4 regions of the Rahnella sp. Larv3_ips genome follow, and region 3 is predicted to be linked to each of the others. Evidence: predicted binding sites of a transcription regulator. Region 3 holds the regulator's gene; each other region holds the start of a gene.

Region 1 (5,885 bases), on a different contig from region 3:
TGCGCAAGCCGTTGCATCAGCCCGAAGGTTCAGAGCGTGATGCGTATGATTCCATCGCGCATCATCAGATGGTCGTTGATGAGCAGGGCGAACCGGTCGCAGTAGGCCGTTTATATATCAATGCCGACAACGAGGCCTCTATCCGCTTCCTGGCGGTTGACCCGGAAGTGCAGGATAAAGGGCTGGGAACGCTGGTTGCGATGACCCTGGAGTCTGTGGCGCGTCAGGAAGGCGTTAAACGCGTGGTGTGTAGCGCCCGTGAAGATGCGGTCGAGTTCTTTGCCAAACTCGGGTTTGTGAATCAGGGCGAAATTACCACGCCGCAAACCACGCCGGTGCGCCATTTCCTGATGATCAAACCGGTCGAAACGCTGGATGACATTCTCCATCGGCCAGACTGGTGCGGGCAACTGCAACAAGCCTGGTACGATCACATCCCGCTCAGTGAAAAAATGGGCGTGCGCATCAGTCAGTACACCGGCCAGAGATTTGTGACGACGATGCCAGAGAATGGTAATCAGAACCCGCACCACACGTTGTTTGCGGGCAGTTTGTTCTCGCTGGCCACGCTGACCGGCTGGGGGCTGATTTGGCTGCTGTTGCGCGAACGTCATCTGGGCGGGACCATCGTGCTGGCGGATGCACACATCCGCTACAGTTCACCGGTGACCGGCAGACCGCGTGCGGTGGCCGATCTCGGTTCCGTCAGCGGCGATCTGGACAGACTGGCGCGTGGACGCAAAGCCCGCGTGCAGCTCGAAGTGAATTTGTACGGCGATGAAGCCGAAGGTGCCGTGTTTGAAGGGACTTATCTGGTACTGCCTGCCGCGCCCGGTGCACCGCTGGAACCGGAAATCAACTGAGTTTTCGGGCACAAAAAAGGCACCGCGATGGCGGTGCCTTTTTCTTATCAGTGCCGCAACGAACTCTATGGCGTCGCAGCCCCGTTAACCAGCCCGTTGACCATCTTCTGATCGATGACCTGACCTCCGGTGGCGTTAACCTGAAGTGTGCCGTTCAGCGTCGGTTTATAATCCACGCCGGCAGGCATTTTTCCTTGCAGGTTGAGCTGCATATTCGCGTTACCGTCTAGGGCCAGATGCGGCCAGCCCCAGTTTTCCAACTGATTAACGGGTACGGCGCGGCCAGTCACTTTTACTGAGAACTGGCGCTGCGGTTGCTGATCCACTGTCCCGGTCGCTTCCAGCAGCCCTTCTTTGGTGAAAGCACTCAGCTCTGAAATAGTCACCTGACGGTCGTTGGCTTCCAGCATGATGGAAGGGCGGCGCACATCATTTCGGTTGAACGTGGCTTCGCTGGCGTTCAGATTCAGTTTTCCGTCCCATATTCCCCACTGATGATTACGCGCCAGCAGCAGATTATTGCCGAGGCCGTCGAGCGACGTCAGCTGGAAAGGAAACTGCGGATTGATATCGATAATCAGGTTCCGGTTGGCAATAAACCGGCCCACTGAGATTTCTGCCAGTGAATCCGGCAGCGGCTGAAGCCAGAGCTGTTTCCAGTTTTGCGGCAACGTGTATTCCAGCCCGGCGATGGAAAACTCATCGAGTTGCAACCGCTTATTCGCCCGCAGCCAGTTACCTGTAGTGCGTAATAAACTGCGCTCCCAGCGCGCGGTGGCCTGCTTGATCGAAATGCCCTGAGGCGACAGGTCGAGATTAATGATCGGATCCTGAATGTGCAGATTGCCGTTAATCATGTCAGTCGCGTTCAGCGTGATCTCACCGTCATCACTTTGCCAGTCGCCTTTTTCCAGCGTCACATCCTCAACGGAAAGATCCACATCGCTGAATGCCCAGTCAGTGCCTTGCAGACGGGCGTCGATCAGGTCCATCCGCTGAATGGTGACTTTTGGCAGGGTCTGGAAATCATCGAAAAATGCAGAAAGTGATTTTGAGGTTTGCAGGCGCACATTACTCAGACGCAGATTTTCGATATTCCAGCTGCCGTCCGCTGCCTGGCTGGCCTTACCCGTGAGCTGGCCCCGAGCCAGATCGCCGCCGAAATTCGCGAGCGTCAGGTTTTTATTGTTCAGGTTACCCTGAATCAGGACGTGTTCGGCTGGCAGCCCGTTGACGGTCAGCGTCGCGGCACTCAGCTGGAAATCGGCTTTATCGCCCAGCAGCTGGTGTGCTTTCGGTTGCCACGGTGAAATACCGGCGTTGATTTGCTGGCCCTGGATCTCCAGTCCCGCCGCGTTACCGGTCAGCGCCATTTTACTCAGCTGAAGTGTGTTCGCCTGCAACGGTAAATTCATGGCGGAAGGACTGACGTTCAGGCGCCCATCAACCAGAACCACGCGGTCGAAAAAGCGCGGTTCTGTTATCTGACGCCAGCTCAAATCCAGATCAACTTCGCCAGCACTGAGCGTCTCAGGCTGATTTTTTTGTCCGAAAATGACATGGGTTAGCGTAATCCGTCCTGGCGTGGACCAGTCATGATCTATTTTTTCGACGGCGAACCGGTAATCACTGTTATCCGTGACCCAGCTGCTGACCCTGCCAGCGGCCCAGCGGGTTTGTAATAGGACGTAAACCAGCACAATCGCCAGTACCAGAAGCAGAACGAACGTCAGCAAAATTTTACCGATAAATTTCATCGTCTGGGGCCTGTAGCGTGAATTAGGGATAAAGGTTCTCTGTTTATGCCGTAAACAGCGAAATTTCTCAACAGCTTAGCAGACTGGAGACAATAAAAAGCGGCAGGGGTTCAAGACTCCCTGCCGCGGTGACATTCATCTTAATGTCGGTTATGACTTTTCGTGAGGGAAAACCAGATTCAGAACAATCGCCGTAATCCCGCCTGCGGCAATTCCGGAGGACAACAGCGTCTTAATCCAGTCTGGTGCAAACTGCAGGATCAGCGGCTGCTGAGAAACGCCCATGCCGACGGCCAGAGACAGCGCCATGATCATGATCGCGCGGCGGTTCAGGCGTTCACGAGACACTATGCGCACCCCGGAAGCGGCAATGGTGCCAAACATCACGATAGTCGCGCCACCCAGAACCGGCTCTGGAATGTGTAGTACGAATCCGGCGACCGCAGGGAAAAGCCCCAGTACGATCAGCATCAGCGCCACCACAAAACCTACGTAACGGCTGGCAACGCCGGTCAGCTGAATCACGCCATTGTTTTGCCCGAAACAGGAATTCGGGAACGTATTAAATACCGCCGAAAGCATCGAGTTCAGACCGTTTGCCAGTACGCCGCCCTTAATTCGTTTCATGTACAGCGGTCCGCTGACCGGCTGCTCTGACACGTCTGATGTGGCAGTGATATCCCCGATGGTTTCCAGGGACGTGACCATAAAGATCAGCATCAGCGGGATCAGCAGATTCCAGTCAATTCCCAGTCCGTAGTACAACGGTGTCGGGAAGGTGATCCAGCTGGTTTGCGTCGCTGGCGTAACCGTAGGCAACATTCCCATCATCCACGCCGCCAGATAGCCCACCGCCATCGCGATGACCAGTGAAGCGACCCGCAGGTACGGGTTACGCTGGCGGTTCAGCAGAATAATGACCACCAGAACAACCGCAGCCAGCATCAGATTTTTCGGTGCGCCAAAGGTGTGGTCGCTCATTGCGGCGTATCCGCCACCAATCGAGGTCAGCCCCACCTGAATTAACGACAGACCGATAATCATCACCACAATCCCGGAAACCAGCGGGGTGATCACACGGCGCGCCAGATGCAGGAAGCGGGACAGAATGATCTCAGTACAGGACGCCAGCATCAGCGTACCGAACAGAGCGGCCATCATGGTCGGCACATCCGCGCCACCATTTTTCAGCGCCAGTCCACCCATAATCAACGGAGACACAAAGTTAAAACTTGTTCCCTGAATCGAGAGTAAGCCCGAACCCACCGGCCCCCAGGTTTTAATCTGCAAAATGGACGCCAGACCAGAGGCAAACAGCGACATGCTGATGATGTGCTGGGTGTCCTGCGCGGGCAATCCCAGCGCCTGGCAAATCAATAATGCCGGAGTAATGACCGCAACAAACATCGCCAGCAAATGCTGGCAGGCGGCAAAGAGTGTCTGCGGGAGCGGCGGCCGGTCTTCGAGCCGGTAAATCAGTTCACTTTTGGGCGGGCGGGAGAGTTCAGGTTGCTGTGTTTCTTGTTCTGCGGTTTGCGTACTCATGTTGTGGCATTCCAATAAGCGGCAAAGCGGGCATTTTTATTGAAAATGACCACAAAAGCAATCGTTTGCTTATGGCAATTTAAAACCACATATTTGAGTTAAGTTGGCTTATATGCGCTGTTTTTCTTGCCTGATGCCGCTTTTATGACTTCTAATTCAGTTTCTGGGAAAAAAGAAATTACAGATATTCATATAATTAGATGATTTTATTGGATTTAATACAAAATGGAGTTCTTTAATGATTCAGCTCGATACCTACGGCACGCTGGTGGCTGCCACGCTGGTTCTCCTTTTAGGACGCAAATGCGTCCAGTCGGTCAAACTTCTCAAGAAATACACCATTCCTGAACCCGTTGCGGGCGGTTTACTGGTTGCCGTGATGCTCCTGCTAGCCAACCGGATCATGGGCTGGGAAATCGGATTTGATATCTCGTTAAAAGAACCCCTGATGCTGGCATTTTTCGCGACCATCGGCCTTAACGCCAATCTGGCCAGCCTGCGTTCAGGGGGGAGGAGCCTGATGCTGCTGATATTTGTTGTCGTCGGATTGCTGCTGCTGCAGAACGTCATCGGCATAGGAATGGCAAAAATGCTGGGTATGGATCCGCTGATGGGCCTTCTGGCCGGTTCTATCACGCTTTCCGGCGGACATGGCACCGGCGCTGCCTGGAGCAAGGTTTTCGTCGAACGCTATGGTTTCGAAAGCGCGACCGAAGTGGCAATGGCCTGCGCGACCTTCGGATTGGTGCTTGGCGGTATTATTGGCGGGCCGGTTGCCCGCTATCTGGTCAGTCACTCTTCCACACCGAACGGTTCTCAGGATGATGCGGCCGATCCCAGCGCATTTGAAAAACCGTCCATTGGCCGCATGATCACGCCACTGGTGCTGGTGGAAACTATCGCGCTGATTGCCATCTGCCTTACCGCTGGCAGCCACATTTCGTTATTGCTGCAGGGATCTGCCTTTGAAATCCCGACCTTTGTTTGCGTCCTGTTTGTCGGCGTGATCCTCAGCAATCTTCTGGCGTGGCTGGGTTTTTATCGCGTCTTCGATCGTGCAGTGTCGGTGCTCGGTAATGTCAGTTTGTCGTTATTCCTGGCGATGGCTCTGATGAGCCTGAAACTGTGGGAAATGGCGTCGCTGGCGTTACCGATGATGGCAATTCTGCTGGTGCAAACTGTTGCGATGGCGCTTTACGCCATTTTTGTCACTTACCGGGTCATGGGCAAAAACTATGATGCCGCCGTTCTGGCGGCAGGGCACTGTGGGTTTGGCCTGGGCGCCACGCCGACGGCGATTGCCAATATGCAGGCAATCACTAATCAGTTTGGCCCTTCGCATCTGGCTTTTCTGGTTGTCCCTATGGTGGGGGCGTTCTTCCTGGATATCGCCAATGCCATCGTCATTAAGCTGTTCCTGATGTTGCCTGTCTTCCCGGCGATTCTGTAAAAAATAAGGGCGCAGAAACGACTGTTTCCGCGCCCGTGTTCTCTTTTCAACGTGGCTTAATTCAGGGCGTCTGCCTGCTCCGTATAGACTTTTTCATCCTCCGCGGCTTTCTCCTGCGTCAGTAACTGTTTCTCGTAGACTTTAAAGAATGGGTAGTAAATCACCATGGAAAGCGCCATCAGCAGGATGACCAGAATTGAAACTTTGAAATCCCAGCCCATCGCCCACGCCGCACCAATCGGTGCCGGAGATGTCCAGGGAACCAGAGAC
Region 2 (5,885 bases), on a different contig from region 3:
CTGGCGACACCCACTCCTGCCTGCGATTTTTCCAGCGCATCAGCGTTTCCACGCCGATACAGCGGCCATCGACGCTGTTAATAATGGGCTGGCAATACACCTTAAATTCGCGGTGCGAAATCCCGTGACTTATCGGATAGGCAAGGCTTATCCGGCTGCCTGACAATAAATAGACTGCTGTCGCCGTCAGTAAGCTTATCAACATGGAAAGGGGTAGATGAGACGCCAGTTCTGACCACGCCAGCGCCGAGGCCTCTTCGCCATAAATGGACACGGTGAAATCATAATTTGGCGACGTGACGGTCAGTAACGGCTGCTGCGGCAAATTCACACTGGGAATAATTTCGTTCTTTCCATATTCCAGACTTTGCTTCATGACGTTCAGAACAATATGGCGCGCATACGGCGGTTGCGGTTCGAGCAGGAAATTCGACAGGATCCCGATGTTATACACAAACAGCTGACCGTTGAGATTATCGGGCGTGGCGGGCTGCCAGAGCAGCAGGGTAGGGATGTTCAGCCGGCTTAATTTTGCAGCGCGAAGTTCCAGCCGCGTTTTGCCTTGCGCGATATCGGGCAGCGTTTTATCGAGGCTGAGATCCAGTGCACCAATCAGGCTTGAGCAGGTGATGGTGCCATCATTGACGAGGGTGATAGAACGCAATGTCTGCATCAGAGCGACAGTTTGCTGCAAGGCCGGTTGTAATTCACGGCAGGTTAGCGCCGGATCGACAGGGGTGGATTGCGCAGCAGGTATAGCGGGTTCAAGCAGTTTTTCGAGTTTCTGAACGGTGTGTAAGGCGACGCGTTGCTGATCGGCGGTGATCACCTGGCTTTGTTCATAAATACGGATACTGAGTGTTAACAGCAGGGTAAAAATACCCATCGCGCCGGCCAGTGCAAGGCGATAGTAGCGATACTTCGCAAGTCCGGTCTGGGAGAACAGCATCGTTCTAATCCTTTTATCCCGTGTAAAGTGCAGGCTTACAAGTGTTCATTTTAAAGGTTTACCGATGCAAAACAGCCGTTTCATTATTATTGATAGTAGCCGTAAATCGCCGGATGCTCTTCCTGCGTGAAGAAGGAAAATCAGAGAAAATCCAGATCTGTGACGTTGTCACTTACTTGGCGTCTGTTCATTTTATCTTATACGTGGTGGTACAGAGTGAAGCAGTCTGTGCGGCAAAACAAGCGGAAATCAGCATGCCGCACCTGCAAGGTATAAGCAAGTCTCACGGCCATTAAGTATTGATAATACAACAGGTTTTTCTTAACAAAGAGTTAATGACTAAGTGACAGTTCCAGGCTGATATATCCTGCGGCGAACGGGTGAAAAAACAGTTCTTCGCCGCCGCAGGCACAAGGAAAACTTCGTTAATATCAGTCGCACTGTACCTTGATCGCCAGACCGCCGCGGGAGGTTTCACGGTACTTGGCGTTCATGTCTTTACCCGTTTCGTACATGGTTTCAATCACTTTATCGAGAGAAACCCGGGGCTCACTGGTGCGGCGCAGCGCCATGCGTGCTGAGTTAATGGCTTTCACCGAGGCAATCGCATTACGCTCAATACACGGCACCTGAACCTGACCGGCGACAGGATCGCAGGTCAGACCGAGGTTGTGCTCCATCCCGATCTCTGCGGCGACGCAGACCTGCTCCGGGCTTCCGCCCAGCAATTCTGTCAGACCGGCAGCGGCCATAGAACAGGCGACGCCGACTTCGCCCTGGCACCCGACTTCAGCCCCGGAAATAGAGGCATTCATCTTATAAAGAATACCGATGGCGCCGGACGTCAGGAAATAGCGCAGATAAATGTCCGGGCTGACCGACTGAATATATTTGTCGTAGTACGCCAGCACCGCAGGAACAATCCCGCAGGCACCGTTCGTCGGTGCAGTAACCACGCGTCCGCCGGCTGCGTTTTCTTCATTCACAGCCAGCGCAAACATGTTCACCCAGTCGATGACGTTCATCGGGTCTTTTGACAGCTGGTCGTTTGATACCAGCATCCGGCGCAGTGCCGAGGCGCGGCGGGGGACACGCAGCGGGCCGGGAAGCACGCCTTCCGTGTTTAAACCGCGATCGATACAGGCCTGCATGGTGTGCCAGATTTTCTCGAAATACTGCTCGATTTCCTGTTTGCTGTGCTGCGCCAGCTCGTTTTTCATCATCATGCCGGACAGCGACAGGCCATTTTCTTTGCACTTCGCCAGCATTTCACTGGCCGAATTAAAGCTGAAAGGCACCGCCACTTCATCCAGCACCGGCTGGCCGAAATGCTCGTCATCGACAATAAAACCGCCGCCGACGGAGTAGTAGGTTTTGCTGTAAACCAGCTTGTCACCGGCAAAGGCGTGGATCTGCATGGCGTTTTCATGACGCGGTAAATTCTCGCTCCGGAAAACCATGCCCGTGTCGCGCGGGAAATCGACTTCGTGCTGCGTTTCACCCAGCGGCAAACGCTGACGTTGCTCAACGTCGCGGATAAAGTGGGGAATACCGTCGATGTCGACGGTATCTGGCTGGTTACCCGCCAGACCTAAAATAATGGCGATATCTGTGTGGTGGCCTTTACCTGTCAGTGACAGGGAGCCAAAAACGTCCACGGCGACACGCGTAACGGCAGGCATCATGCCCTGTTCGAGCAGGTCATCAGCGAACTGTTTGCCTGCTTTCATCGGGCCCAAAGTATGGGAACTGGAAGGGCCAATCCCGACCTTGAACATGTCGAAAACGCTAATCACGTCGAATACTCCTGTAATTGATAACGGCAGGGAACGGGATCCCTGACACCCATAACTGAAATCTGGCCCCGAGGGGAGATCTGATCTTATGGGTAGATCCATAGTGTAAAAGGGGTTAAGACCAATAGTTTCATTTTTCGCATGAAATAAACTTATTTGATGCGAAAGTGTGATCGATGTGTAACCAGTGAGGTCAGTCTTTAACCTGCCGGGCCAGCTGACGAATGATCGACGCGGTAAGTCCCCAGACAAATTGTTGCTGATACCAGGATAAATACACCCGGTGGTGGATCCCTCTGCGATGAATATCCAGAGAGTGATAGCGGGCCAGATCGAACGCTTCCTGCAGCGGCATTTCGAACAGCTCTGCCACCTCGTCTTCCTGCGGGTGGAATGTCACATCCACCGGTAACAGGCCAATGACCGGGGTCACCTGAAACCCGCTGCTGCTGTCCTGCGGTGCCAGCGTGCCTAACACGTGCACCTGTTCGGGCGGGATTGCGACTTCTTCCTGCGCCTCGCGCAGCGCGGTGGCAATAATCGACGCGTCGGTGGCATCGGCTGCGCCGCCGGGAAACGCCACCTGGCCGGGGTGCTTGCGCAGGCTGTCTGATCGCCGGGTCAGCAAAATGGTCGGTTCTTCACGGCAAATAATGGGGATCAACACCGCGGCATGACGGGTTCCGCGCAAATGTTGTGCGGGCAGGCGCGGCTGCTGCAACTGAAAGCGCAGAATAAAATCTTCCACGGCGGGCGAAAATGCCTGCAAGGTCGGCTGTTGTTCCAGCAACGTCACGGCTGTACGTCTCCTAACTGTGGCAGGATGCGGGCAATTTTATCGAACGTCTCCTGATATTCGGCCTGTTCCTGACTGTCTGCAACGATGCCGCCGCCTGCCCAGCAGTAGATTTTCCCCTGCTCGGTAAGCAACGTGCGGATAGTGATATTGCTGTCCATGGTGCCGCAACAACTGAGGTAAGCAATACTGCCGCAGTAACCGTTTCGTCGCTGCGGCTCGAGTTCTTCGATGATTTCCATCGCGCGTACTTTCGGCGCACCGGTAATCGATCCGCCAGGGAAGCAGGCACGGAGCAGGGCGCTGGCGTGGCAGTCGTCGGGTAACTGCGCGGTAATGGTGCTGACCAGATGATGAACAGCCGGGAAAGGCTCGACCACAAACAGTTCGGGAACACGCACGGTGCCGGGCGTCGCTACGCGGCCGATGTCATTACGCAGTAAATCGACGATCATCAGATTTTCGGCCCGATCTTTTTCCGACGCGGCCAGACGTTCAGCCTGACGGGCATCTTCCTGCGGATCTTCACAGCGCGGCAACGTGCCTTTGATAGGGCGGGTCTGGATCTGCTTATTCCTCAGCCAGATAAAGCGTTCCGGCGAAAGGCTGAGCACGGCGTTTTCCGGCAAGCGCAGAAATGCCGAGAACGGCGCGCGGTTGGCCTGATTCAGCCGCAGGAAAGCCTGCCATTCATCTCCCTGATAATCAGTTGAAAAACGCTGCGCCAGATTGATCTGATAACAGTCACCGCTGTGAATATATTCCTGAATCTGGCGGAATTTCTCGCCGTATTCCCCGCGGCTCATGTTCGCCTGCCAGGGCGCATTCAGGCGAAAAGACGCGGTATTTACCGGCTGCGCATGCGCTTCGAGCCAGCGCAGACGTGCCTGCACATCGCCATGACAGACCAGCGTCAGACGTTGTAAATGATGATCGGCGATCAGCGCCCAGTCATAAATGCCGACGGCCATGTCCGGCAGATGAATATCGCGCTGTGCGATATCCGGCAGTGTCTCGACACGACGGCCTAAATCATAGCCAAACAGACCCAGCGCGCCGCCCTGAAAAGGAAAATCATCCGCGCTGGTTGCCTGTAATCCGCTGGCCGAAAGCTGCTCTTCCAGCAGGCTGAACGGATCTTCTTCCCGCGATGCCACGCTGCCGTTTTGCTCAACCAGGGTGACGTTGCCGCGCGTGGTCAGCGTTATCTGCGGATCCGCCACCAGAATGTCGAAGCGGTTATGCTGATGCTGTGCGGCACCCGAGTGCAGCAACATGGCCCAGGGCAACGCAGAAAGTGGCGCGAACAGCGTCAGCAAGGCATCTGGCTGATAGGGCAACGAATGATGAACAACGGAGTGAGCGGGTTGCATGGCGGGTTTCAGTTTCTCTGGCGCGATAAATGATGTAACAGACCTGTGATCCTAACATAGATCAGGCCCCCGGAAACCAGCGCAGGCGATTTGCGTGAATAAGGCGTATACTGTGCAACCCCGCAGCCTGCGGGTGTTGCTTCTCTCTTGCCTCATCCAACACGTACAACAGGAATTTCCTATGCTGACAGGTATGCCTTCACTTTCACATAACGAACAAGAACAGGCCGCCGATCGTATCCGCCAGTTAATGGAAAACGGCATGAGCAGCGGCGAAGCCATTGCCACCGTTGCGGCAGAAATCCGTGAAACGCATAAAGGCGATCGCGTGACCGTCATTTTTGATGACGAAGACGAATAACATTCGAACCTGAGACGCTTCATAAGAGCCGATCTCGTGATGAAAAAAAGCCGGACCCTGTACAGGTGTCCGGCTTTTTTTCGGGATGAACTGACTGAGATTAGCCTTTCACACTCACGGCGGCGGCGGCCAGCTTCGCCTGCGCGACGGCATCTTCCACATTTTCGGCAATGGCCAGCGCCACACCCAGACGGCGTTTACCGCTGATTTCCGGTTTACCGAACAGGCGGATCTGATTGTATCCGGTCAGTGCATTTTCCAGACCGCTGAAAGTCACGTTGTTACTGGTCAGTTCAGGCAGGATCACGGCAGAGGCGGAAGGGCCGAACTGGCGGATATTGCCCACCGGCAGGCCGAGGAAGGCGCGAACGTGCAGGGCAAACTCAGAGAGATCCTGAGAAATCAGCGTCACCATGCCGGTATCGTGCGGGCGCGGTGACACTTCGCTGAAGACCACGTCGTCGCCGCACACAAACAGTTCGACGCCAAACAGGCCTTTACCGCCCAGGGCTTTCACCACTTTTTCGGCGATGTCTTTCGCGCGCTGTAACGCCAGTTCGGTCATCTGCTGCGGCTGCCAGGATTCACGGTAATCCCCGTCTTCCTGACG
Region 3 (5,885 bases):
ATAGCTTCTCCATCACTTTCTCTTCTGACTTATTAACCTGCCGGGAAAAGCAAAGGCTATTTGTGCAGGTCTTTATGAGAACAGACGACTCAGCGCCCCGTCCGATATTCGACACCAACAGAGGAAATTTAGAGGAACCCCTGCAAACCAACAGGTTTACAGGTCAATCATCCTTGAAATAATAGTGTGACGCGATCCGCGTAGCACACAAAAGCTTGTAATAAAGATTTTGTAAAAGTGTTATTTTTAGAGGTTTTATTGAGTATAGGCTCGCCTGCATGCATTCTCAATAGTTAATCGACTTGAGAACTAATGACCTTTAAGTGATTGTAACTCAAGGTCATTATTGCGATCAGTGAGTAGAGCGTGCTTCAGTCTGCTGACAGGACTCTTCGCTGTCTGCCTGGCGTTTTGTTTGTCGTTGTGACAACCAGCGACCTAAAACTACCAAGATGAGTGTAGACAGCATGGTGGTAACTGTCGCCATAAGAGGTTGCGCAATAAATGCGGAAACCATCAGACTGGCAATAAAACATAGCCCTAACTGCAGGGTATTCTGCAGCGCGGCGGCTTTGCCTGTATTAGCAGGAAATGGCATTAATGCATTTGCGACGACAATTGGATAGATTGCACCATTCACCAAAGCCATCAAACAGAACGGAATCAACAGACTCACTAAACCGGCATCAGTGAACATGGCAATAACAAACAGCCAGACAACGCTCAGGCAATAACCTGCTAATAAAAATGGCAGAATTTTGTTGCCATCCATTTTGCTGATCATTAACCGGCAACCAAAACCCCCCAGCAGGAACGCAATGGTCTGCGGTACGTAGCTCAGGCCAATAACCGCCGGTGTGTAACCCATATCACTCAAAATGAACGGTGAACCGGTCAGCCATGCGAAAAAACCCGCAGAGCAGGCGGCGTAAATCATCACATTACCCGTGTAAATACGGGAAGTGAGCAAAGTACCAAAACCGGCTTTATTTTCGGGCGGATGTTCTGCGTGTTTTTTATCACGCAAGGTCAACGTGGTGATAAGGAGGATCACCGTGACCCCTGTCAGCAGAGCGAAAATCGCTTCCCAGTCAAAGTGATTCAGTACCCATGCGCCGAGCAGCGGTGCCAGAGCCGGCGAGAGTGCGACCAGCGGCATGATGCTGGCGAAGGTTTTTTTTGCCACATCCGGTGAGAAACGGTCAACGACGATCGCCTGCCATGTGACTGCGGCGGCACACACACCAACGGCCTGTAAGAAACGCAGCGCCAGCAGCGCACGCACATTTTCCACCCACAAAATACCCAGACAGCCAATGGCAAACAGCGTCAGGCCGATAATCAGCACCGGTTTACGGCCAATGCGGTCGGAGAGGGGGCCCCAGAGCAGTTGCCCGATCGCGAAACCGCCGAGGAAAATACTCAGGCTGGCGCTGATCATGCCCGGACTGGTCATCAGGCTGATTTGCATCGCGCTGAAGGCGGGAAGATACATATCTGTGGCTAAAAAGCCGAGCATGCTCAATCCGGCGAGATAGAGCATAAATCCAAAGGAGGGTTTCATTATTGTCTCGTTAATTTATGTATTGCAGATGATGTGATGCAGAAAACAGTTGGGATGCAGAGTTTAACGCTTTGATAACAGTCTTGTGAAACGCTAATATTTGCAATCTGCTGTGAAAAATATTGAAGGCTAAGTGATGTGGTCAGAATACGCCCTTGAAGTGGTTGATGCGGTAGCACGTACCGGTAGTTTCAGCGCAGCAGCGCAGGATCTTCACCGTGTGCCTTCTGCCATCAGCTATACCGTTCGTCAGCTGGAGAACTGGCTGGCTGTTCCTTTGTTTGAACGGCGTCACCGTGACGTGGTGCTGACGCCTGCCGGAAAAGTTTTCGTTGATGAAGCACGGATTCTGACAAAAAAAATGATAGCTACGCGTCGGCAGTGCCAGCAGGTCGCAAACGGCTGGCGTGGCGAGCTGCGGGTGGCGGTAGACCGAATTGTGAAACCCGCCAGAACGCGGCGGCTGGTGCTCGATTTCTACCGTCATTTCCCCGATACGGAACTTATCATTCATTCCGAAGTATTTAACGGCGTCTGGGATGCGCTGGTCGATGGCCGCGCAGACGTGGCAATTGGCGCGACGCGGGCGGTGCCGGTGGGCGGGCGTTTCAGTTTTCGCGATATGGGTTTTATGGACTGGCACTGTGTCGTCAGCCCTCAGCATCCGCTTGCGCAGCTCTCCGGCGCGCTGAACGATGATCAACTGCGGCCTTATCCGGCGCTGTGTCTGGAGGATACTTCGCGCACCTTACCCAAACGTGATACCTGGACGCTGGATAATCAGCGGCGCCTGGTCGTGCCTGACTGGACTTGCGCGCTGGAGTGTCTGAGCGAAGGTTTATGCGTAGGGATGATGCCGGTTCATCGCGTGAGTCATCAGATTGAACAGCAAAAATTACAGGTTCTGGCGCTGGAGAATACCTTCCCTGACAGCCCGTGTTGCCTGACGTGGGATCAGAGTAACTCCTCTCCTTCGCTGGCCTGGCTGCTGGAATACATGGGCGATACAGAAACGATGAATCAGGAATGGTTACGGGATTAGAAAATAAACATCCACCTCTCCGGGAGGCGGATGTTTACTGGTGTTATAAATGTTTGGTCAGAACGTAACTCTTACGCCCGCATTGGCCTGCCAGGAGTCAATACCCTCATCGTCGCTGCTTAAACGCTGCTGATACCGGAAGCCAGTATTGACCGGGACGAGAAAAAACGCCTGCACAGGCAGGCGTCAGATTTTTGTTAACGGCGATAATCGCGGAAAGGGCCGTCGGCTACTGAACGGCGCTCGACCAGTTTGGGATGAACCTCAATGGTCTGTGATTCTTCACGTTTACTGATAATTCTGTCCAGCAGCATGGTAAACGCCATTTCGCCCAGACGCTCTTTCGGCTGATGCACAGTGGTTAACGCCGGAGAGAAATAACGCGCATTTCGCACATTGTCATATCCGATCACCGAAATATCCTGCGGTACGCGTAAACCGAGCTCATCTGCGGCACAGATAGCCCCCATCGCCATCACATCACCGCCACAGAAAACAGCAGTAGGGCGCTGTTTCTGCATCAGGATTTTGTGCATCGCCTGATAACCCGATTCCGGTTCGAAATCACCCTGAACCACCCACTCTTCGCGCAGAGGAATGTTAGCTTCGTTCAGCGCCTTGACGAAACCCTGGAAACGACCACCACCGGTATTACGTGCCAGTTGCCCTGGGATCACGCCAATATCACGATGCCCGCGTTCAATCAGATAACGACCGGCCATATAACCGCCTTCGAAGGCGTTATCGATAATGCTGTCAGTGAAGTTTTTGCGCGCCTCGCCCCAGTCCATGACGACCATCGGAATGGAGCGGTATTCTTCCAGCATATTCAGCAGTTCATCCGGATATTCCGCGCACATTACCAGCAAGCCGTCGACGCGTTTTTGCGCCAGCATTTGCAGATAGGCCTGCTGTTTCTCCAGATTATTATGCGAGTTACACAAAATCAGCGTGTAGCCTTTGGAGAAACAGCTGTTTTCAACGGCTTCAATGACTTCGGCAAAGTAGGGCGCTTCACTTGAGGTCGCCAGCAGGCCAATGGTTTTGGTGTTATTGACCTTCAGGCTGCGCGCAACGGCGCTTGGCGAGTAGTGAAGCTCTTTGATAGCCAGCAGAACCGCGGTTTTGGTGTCTTCGGCGACGAAACGTGTTTTATTGATGACGTGCGACACGGTTGTGGTGGAAACGCCAGCGCGCTTAGCGACATCTTTAATCGTTGCCATGTAAACAATGACTCCTGAACTCACGTGTTTCAGCACGTTAGCATTATGTTAATCGTTTGCTTGCGTGGATTTCACTGCGGGCTTTTAAAAAGGCAGTGAAATCGTTGGGTGGATTCGTCAGAGTGAGGCGCAAAACGCTCTCGGGTGAAATCGACCGGCACACAGGCGTGGTAACCGACAATTTTCTCTTATAATGCAGCAAAGTGGAAGTGTTATTGTGGAATATCGCGCATGAATCAACGCGGGATTTTAGCGATGAAGTATGAGAAAATGCGTTGGCACACATTTTATGTGGCTTAATGAAACGCCACAATTGATCCGTAAGGGGGTTTTATGGACAGTAATCTGAAATTGTCGTTGATTACCACCGTTTGCGCGTTGCTTATGATTATCGCTTTCAGCTTCACCGCAGTGATGAACTAAAAGCTCTGTCATCGGGCAACAAAAAGGGCGAACCCTTATACAGGGATCGCCCTTTTCAATTTTTGCACACTGACCCTTTTCGCCGACATTCTTCCCTGCACAAACGCTTCGTTAAATGCTATTCAGTGATGATTAGCGGAACTTCAAATTTAACGAACTGCTTATTATCGGATCGTTTTTGGGGTCATTACCCGACGTGCACCTACATAATGATCTTGCCAGTAATCGTCGCCCAGTGAGGTAATTTTGATGTCTTCACCGGTACGCGGAGACTGAATAAACTTGCCGTTACCGACGTATACCCCGACATGGTCCGCGGCACCGCGGTTATTAATTCTAAAGAAGACCAGATCGCCGGACTCCAGTTCACCGCGTTTCACCGGTGCGGCATCGCGCAGGTGGTACATCTCGTTAGCGGTGCGTGGCATTTTGATACGAATCAGATCTTTGTACGCGTAATACACTAAACCACTGCAATCGAAACCGGTATTGGGTGAGGTACCACCCCAGCGATAAGGTTTGCCGACCTGATGCATCAGCTTGGTCATCGCCGTTTGCTGAGCATGCTGATAACGTTTCTTGTGGGTCGCGCTTAACGTAATGGGCTTGCTGTCTTCTTCGGCTAATTTCTTGCCTTTTCGGTGTCGGCCATACGCTTCTTTCTTGCTGGTCTTTACAGTGGCGTTTTTCGCCAAAGCCCGGGTTTTACTTTTCTTATCTGCTTTGGTTTCAGCTCTGGTGGTTTTGAGTGTTTTTTCTTTCTTACTCTCGGCCTTACTTTCAGCTCGCGTCGTTTTAACTGTTTTGACAGAAGAGGCCTTTCGCGTCACCAGTTCGGTGCTTTTGACTCTCTTCCTGGCATTTTTTTCCTGACTCTGTTGTTCTTTCACCGGTGCCACTTTGGTTTTTTTAGTGGTTTTCGCTGCAACCGTTTTTCGCTTTCGACGTTCCTCAGGGGCAACCTGATTAACATGACTCTTTCGCTGATCGGCAGAAACACGACTCTGCGGTGACGCATGAGCAATATTCAGAAACAGCTGGGTAAAGAGCAGCACAAAAAGCGTGAACAGTAAGCGCATAGCTTCGTTACCATAGGTGGTTAGGTTAAACATCAGAGATGTCAGAGTATTGCCTAAAAGAACCAGACAAAACAGCACGAATTGCATCGATTCTAGATCATATTGTGAGAAAAAGTTAATAGCTTTTAAAACGTCGAAATAAACGCCATTTTTAGTGAATAAAATGACCGTTTTTCAGTAGGTTAATATTTGTGTTAAACCATGGCGAAATGCAAATCCCTGGTTAATGTCATCGCCAAAAATGTTATTCTCGATGAATCTTTATTTTAGTGAGCCCGCACGCAGGCACTTAAAATAGTGAAATAAAATGTCAGTATTGCGAAAGACCCTGCAAAAAATGGCGTTTTTATCTGATAGCTGCCATCGTTACAATAGAGGGCAATGTGATTCAGCACTTTTTTGTGCTGCGCGTGAAGAGTAATGACCGTGACAGCCTGTACCGGCTTGAGGAAGCAAGAAATGACCACTCCAACAATTGAAAAAATTCAGAAGCAAGTTTCTGAAAACCCGATTCTGCTGTACATGAAAGGCTCGCCAAAACTGCCAAGCTGCGG
Region 4 (5,885 bases), 1.1 Mb from region 3:
CCGCGCTGGTGACAGCGTGGAGATCCTGACGACTAAACCGCCCCGCCCTTACGGCGCGGGTCAAGTGATTGAAAGTGTTGAAGCACCTAAAAACAGCGCACAGACTCTGACCATTAATTATCAGGGCACCGAATTTACCGGCAACAATCAGCAGATTTTACTCGAGCAGCTGGAGTTACAGGGGTTACGCATCCCTTATTCATGCAGGGCGGGAATTTGCGGAGCCTGTAAAATGACGTTGAAAGACGGGCAGGTGTCACCGCTGAAAGAAAGTGCGGTAGGTAAAGACGGGACGATTCTGGCGTGCAGTTGTATTCCGGCCTCGGATATCGTGCTCAGCTAGAACTGTTTGAATTGGGAAATTTGAGTTCGGAAAGAACAGGCGGTTTTATCAGAGCGTCGCTGATAAAGGATTACACCGCCTGGTCATACACATCGCGGCTGCTGGTTCTGATCGTTGCGGGCATCAGCCGGTCATGCATGATTTTAATCGCATCCCCGAGCACCATGCCGCGCCCTGCCACTGTCAGCCTTTCCTGCGCCAGTAAGCACAAGCTCGCATTATCGCCTGATTCAACAATCAGCAGCGTGGCCTGTTCGCCGCTTTCCATCACCTGCACGTGTGCAAGCTGGCCGTTACCCGGCTGGAACGGACGAACCTGCTGACTGAAATGCCAGCTCTTGGGCATCAGCGGCTTTAAAAAACGAAAAGCGACCAGAGCGTTTAATACTAATTCGGCGCGCTGCTCTGCCCCGAGTTTAATCTGTTTACATTGTTCTTCGAAATCGAAATACAGCGCCGCATCATCGACGCAAAAAGTCATTTCGCCAAAAGCATCAGGCGTGAGCATTTTAGCCGGAAAACGGGAACGGAAAATCATGCCATTGGCGAGATCCAACATCAGTCGGTCATGTTCAGCATCAAAATACCAACGCCAATTATCATCTGGTTTGATTTTCATTTCGTCATCCTGTTCACCCTCAATGCCCGCAATCTGACTTCATTACCTGCTATCCCGATAAGAATAGATTTTTTTATAATGAAAAGAAATCAGACAAATCCTGAGCCTGAATTAAACTCAGTGGACAAAATATAGACGAGCCGGGTTAATAAATAAACCCCTGACTCGTCATGAGGAAGAAAAATATTAGATGTGGGTAACAATATCTTTGATCAGACCAGGGCCTTTGAAGATAAATCCGGAATAGATTTGAATTAAGGATGACCCGGCAGCCATCTTTTCACGCGCAGCGGTTAATGAATCAATCCCGCCCACGCCAATAATAGGCAGACGGCCTTGTAATTCATTCGACAACATGCGGATGATTTCTGTACTGCGAAGCTGTACCGGACGCCCGCTGAGGCCACCGACCTGCTCACAATAATTAAGCCCCTGAACGAGTTTACGATCGAGCGTGGTGTTAGTCGCAATTACGCCATCCATATTATGACGCACCAGACTGTCAGCTATTTGGATCAATTCTTCCTGAGAAAGATCGGGCGCGATCTTCACGGCAACAGGAACATATTTCTGATGACGCTGTTGGAGTTCGAGCTGTTTATTCTTGATCGCTGCCAGTAAATCATCCAGCGCTTCGCCGTATTGCAGCGAACGTAATCCCGGTGTGTTGGGGGATGAAATATTCACGGCGATATAGCCCGCATACGGATATACCTTCTCCATACAGGTCAGATAATCGTCTTTGCCCTGCTCGACCGGCGTATCTTTATTCTTACCGATATTAATGCCAATGATGCCGCCAAAATGGGATTTTTTGACGTTATTGACCAGATTATCAACACCGTGGTTATTAAAGCCCATGCGGTTAATCAGGCCTTCCGCTTCCACTATACGGAATAAACGCGGTTTATCATTGCCGTCCTGCGCACGCGGAGTCACGGTTCCGACCTCAATAAATCCAAAGCCCATCGCACCAAACGCATCAATACATTCGCCATCTTTATCAAGACCGGCGGCCAGCCCTAGCGGGTTTTTAAAAGACAGCCCCATACAGTTCACCGGTTTCGTCGGTACTGACTGGCGGATCAAAAATTCAAGGGGTGTGCCGGAAATACGGCTCAGCTGACGAAAGGTTAACTCGTGGGCGCGCTCTGGATTGAGCTGAAACAGTGCTTTCCTGATAAGAGGATAATACATGGAGACTCCTGGATTCCCGGTGGCTAGACGGGGCAGTATTATCGACTAACCGCCGGTCAATTGGAAACGATAACCGGCCAATTGCCGTAATAAATGCCCACGCGCGCAAACGATTACTTTTTCTTTACTTCTGATTCACGTTTTCTTCCGTTTCTGCCTCAGGGTGCCCCTCCCGCTGAGGGCGCTTTATCCGTTTTACGACTATTGATAGCCAAAATTGAGATTTCCGCTCCGCCGCCTCTGCCTGTTACGTTAATTTCACTTTGTTAATGAAAATAATGGTTCTATAACTATTTGTTATAAGGAATAGAGATGCGCGTTATAACTCTGGCAGGCAGCCCGCGACAACCCTCCCGCTCTTCTTCCCTGCTGGCGCTCAGTCACCAGTGGCTGGCGAGCCGTGGCGTGGAGGTCTTCACCTACAACCTTCAGGATTTTTCTGCCGATGACCTGCTGTTTGCAAATTTCTCCAGCCCGCAGCTGAAACAACTGATTGCCGAGCTGGCTAGTGCGGATGGTTTGATTGTCGCGACGCCGGTCTATAAAGCGTCGTTTTCAGGTGCGTTAAAAACGCTGCTGGATATGCTGCCGGAACGCGCACTGGATCACAAAGTCGTTCTGCCCCTGGCCACGGCGGGTTCCATCGGCCACATGCTGGCGGTGGATTACGCACTCAAACCGGTGCTCGCTTCGCTGAAAGCGCAGGAAGTTCTGCAAGGTGTTTTCGCCGATGACAGCCTGATCACTGATTATCAAACGTTCCCGGCCACGCTGGACCCGGCACTGGCCGAGCGTCTTAACGAATCGCTGGAAAACTTCTATCTGGCACTCAGCCGCCGCCGTCCGGTTGCCACGCCCGCAGCCTCTCTTTCAGCGCAAGTTCTGCGCGTCTGACAAAAAGGAATTCGCCATGACTGCGTCATTTTCGTTCTCTTTATCGTCTCTTCGCCGTCTGCCGGTGGTCGCCAGCTTGCTCACCAGCCTGCTCCTCAGCGGTTACGCGGTGGCTGACGAAAAGGCGCCGGAGCAACTTCGCATCGCCTATCAGAAAGGCTCAGTTGGTCTGGTGCTGGCAAAATCGCACAAATTACTGGAAACACGTTTTCCGAATACCAAAATCACCTGGATTGAGTTCCCGGCTGGGCCGCAAATTCTGGAAGCCCTTAACGTCGGCAGTATCGATTTAGGCGGCACCGGTGATCTCCCCCCGCTGTTCGCTCAGGCGGCGGGCGCCGATTTGCTCTATATCGGTTCGGAACCGCCGAAGCCGAAAGCCGAAGTCATTCTGGTTGATGAAAACAGCCCGATCAAAAGCGTCGCCGATCTGAAAGGTCACAAAGTGGCGTTTCAGAAAGGCTCAAGCTCGCATAATTTGCTGATCCGCGCCCTGCAACAGGCCGGGCTAAAACTCAGTGATATTCAGCCGGTATACCTGACACCAGCCGATGCCCGCGCCGCCTTCCAGCAACATGACGTTGATGCCTGGGCCATCTGGGATCCCTATTATTCTGCCGCACAGGTACAGGGAAAGGTCCGGGTGCTGACCGATGGTTCCTCATTGCATCAGACCGGTTCGTTCTATCTGGCCCCAAAGAAATATACCGAAGCCAATCCGCAGTTTATTCAACAGGTTCTGACGGTGTTAACGCAGGCGAATGCGCTGACCAAAACCGATCGTGAGCAAAGTATCAAACTGCTTTCCCAGTCGATGGGACTGCCCGAAAAAGTGGTTGCGTCATATCTGGATCATCTGCCGGATCTGCCGATTACGCCGGTCAGCGCTGAAACAGAAAAGCGCCAGCAGCAAACCGCCGATCTGTTCTATGAGAATCACATTTTGCCTAAGCAGGTCGAGATCAAAGACCGCATCTGGAAACCAACAGCTCAGGCTAATTAATTATCTGACGACTTAACCGCCATCACGAGCGGAAACAAACGAGAGAGGAGTAACCCTATGAGTCTCAACGTATTCTGGTTTTTACCTACCCACGGTGACGGTCGCTATTTAGGCACGGAAGAAGGTGCACGCGTCGTTGATCACGGTTATTTGCAACAAATTGCGCAAGCGGCTGACCGCCTCGGTTTCGGCGGCGTATTACTGCCGACCGGCCGTTCCTGCGAAGACTCATGGTTAGTGGCTGCTTCACTGATTTCTGTCACACAACGCCTGAAATTCCTGGTGGCGCTGCGTCCTGGCATTATTTCCCCGACACTGGCTGCCCGTCAGGCGGCAACGCTTGACCGGCTTTCCGGCGGCCGGGCACTGTTTAATCTGGTTACCGGAGGCGATCCGGCCGAGCTGGCTGCCGAGGGGCTGCACCTCAATCACAAAGAACGTTATGAAGCCTCGGCAGAATTCACCCGCATCTGGCGTCGTGTGCTGGAAGGCGAAACGGTGGATTACGAGGGCAAACATATTCAGGTGAAAGGCGCGAGCCTGATGCACCCGCCGGTTCAGTACCCTCGCCCGCCGTTGTATTTCGGCGGTTCTTCTGACGAAGCGCAGGATCTGGCCGCAGAACAGGTGGAACTGTACCTGACCTGGGGCGAGCCGCCGGCGTTAGTGAAAGAGAAAATCGAACAGGTGCGCGCGAAGGCCGCAGCAAAAGGCCGCACAGTGCGTTTCGGCATTCGTCTGCATGTAATTGTGCGCGAAACCAATGAGGAAGCGTGGCGCGCCGCCGACAAGCTGATCGCAAACGTTGATGATGAAACCATTCAACGCGCACAGGCAGCGTTTGCCAAAACCGACTCCGTCGGCCAGCACCGCATGGCGGCTTTGCACGGCGGCGATCGCAATAAACTGGAAATTTATCCAAATCTTTGGGCCGGTATTGGTCTGGTGCGTACCGGTGCAGGCACTGCGCTGGTTGGTGACGGTCCGACCGTTGCGGCGCGGATGCAGGAATATGCCGATCTGGGCATCGACACCTTTATTTTCTCCGGCTATCCGCATCTGGAGGAAGCGTACCGCGTCAGCGAACTGCTGTTCCCGCATCTGGATCTGGCGAAACCGGAAGACGAGAGCGTGGTGAAGAAAGCCATTTTGCCGCGTGGTGAACTGGTCGCTCACGACTTTGCCAATAAAAGCGTCACCCGTCAGCATTAAGGAGAACGGACATGAACGCATCACAACGCTGGCTGCACCGTATTTTGCCGTGGATTGTGCCGGTGGTGCTGATCGGGGGCTGGCAGGTGGCGGTCGAAGCGGACTGGTTATCCAACCGCATCCTTCCGGCGCCCAGCGCCGTGGTCGAAGCCTTCTGGACCTTAGCGAAAAGCGGCGATCTTTGGCAAAACCTGAAGATCAGTACGTTTCGCGCGCTGACCGGTTTCGCCATTGGCGGCAGCCTGGGTTTACTGCTCGGCTTTATTACCGGACTCTCGCGCTGGGGCGAGCGTCTGCTCGACAGTTCACTGCAAATGCTGCGCAACATTCCCCATCTGGCGCTGATCCCGCTGGTGATTTTGTGGTTCGGCATCGACGAAACCGCCAAAATTTTCCTGGTGGCACTGGGTACGCTGTTCCCGATTTATCTCAATACCTATCACGGCATCCGCAATATTGACCGTGGTTTACTGGAGATGTCCCGCAGCTACGGGTTGTCCGGTTTTCCGCTGTTTATTCAGGTGGTTTTACCGGGCGCACTGCCGTCCATTATGGTCGGTGTGCGCTTTGCGCTGGGTTTCATGTGGCTGACGCTGATTGTCGCCGAAACCATTTCT

Evidence for each region. Region 3 encodes PurR, which represses purine synthesis genes. Its sites were predicted from a motif close to CANGCAAACGTTTGCNTG; they were not measured.
Region 1: the regulator PurR is predicted to act here: its motif matches at 4,220-4,237, upstream of ED901_RS20820 (NCS2 family protein).
Region 2: the regulator PurR is predicted to act here: its motif matches at 2,773-2,790, upstream of ED901_RS08665 (L-serine ammonia-lyase).
Region 4: the regulator PurR is predicted to act here: its motif matches at 2,262-2,279, upstream of pyrD (quinone-dependent dihydroorotate dehydrogenase).

What each region holds. Positions count from the first base shown of each region.
Region 1 covers NZ_MJIB01000021.1:287,360-293,244, reverse strand. The annotation lists gene fabY (fatty acid biosynthesis protein FabY) at 1-863, shown strand, start outside; gene ED901_RS20825 (AsmA family protein) at 929-2,620, opposite strand; gene ED901_RS20820 (NCS2 family protein) at 2,771-4,165, opposite strand; gene gltS (sodium/glutamate symporter) at 4,404-5,615, shown strand; gene ED901_RS20810 (PTS sugar transporter subunit IIC) at 5,672-5,885, opposite strand, start outside.
Region 2 covers NZ_MJIB01000005.1:15,163-21,047, reverse strand. The annotation lists gene ED901_RS08670 (EAL domain-containing protein) at 1-949, opposite strand, end outside; gene ED901_RS08665 (L-serine ammonia-lyase) at 1,381-2,745, opposite strand; gene ED901_RS08660 (CoA pyrophosphatase) at 2,939-3,541, opposite strand; gene pabB (aminodeoxychorismate synthase component 1) at 3,538-4,914, opposite strand; gene ED901_RS08650 (YoaH family protein) at 5,096-5,275, shown strand; gene purT (formate-dependent phosphoribosylglycinamide formyltransferase) at 5,376-5,885, opposite strand, start outside.
Region 3 covers NZ_MJIB01000004.1:1,320,742-1,326,626, reverse strand. The annotation lists gene cfa (cyclopropane fatty acyl phospholipid synthase) at 1-2, opposite strand, end outside; gene punC (purine nucleoside transporter PunC) at 353-1,564, opposite strand; gene punR (DNA-binding transcriptional activator PunR) at 1,701-2,606, shown strand; gene purR (HTH-type transcriptional repressor PurR) at 2,804-3,829, opposite strand; gene ED901_RS08405 (YnhF family membrane protein) at 4,163-4,252, shown strand; gene ED901_RS08400 (C40 family peptidase) at 4,417-5,331, opposite strand; gene ED901_RS08395 (Grx4 family monothiol glutaredoxin) at 5,791-5,885, shown strand, end outside.
Region 4 covers NZ_MJIB01000004.1:193,207-199,091, reverse strand. The annotation lists gene ED901_RS03320 (YcbX family protein) at 1-343, shown strand, start outside; gene ED901_RS03315 (cell division protein ZapC) at 414-962, opposite strand; gene pyrD (quinone-dependent dihydroorotate dehydrogenase) at 1,149-2,159, opposite strand; gene ssuE (NADPH-dependent FMN reductase) at 2,472-3,053, shown strand; gene ED901_RS03300 (sulfonate ABC transporter substrate-binding protein) at 3,070-4,056, shown strand; gene ssuD (FMNH2-dependent alkanesulfonate monooxygenase) at 4,114-5,268, shown strand; gene ssuC (aliphatic sulfonate ABC transporter permease SsuC) at 5,280-5,885, shown strand, end outside.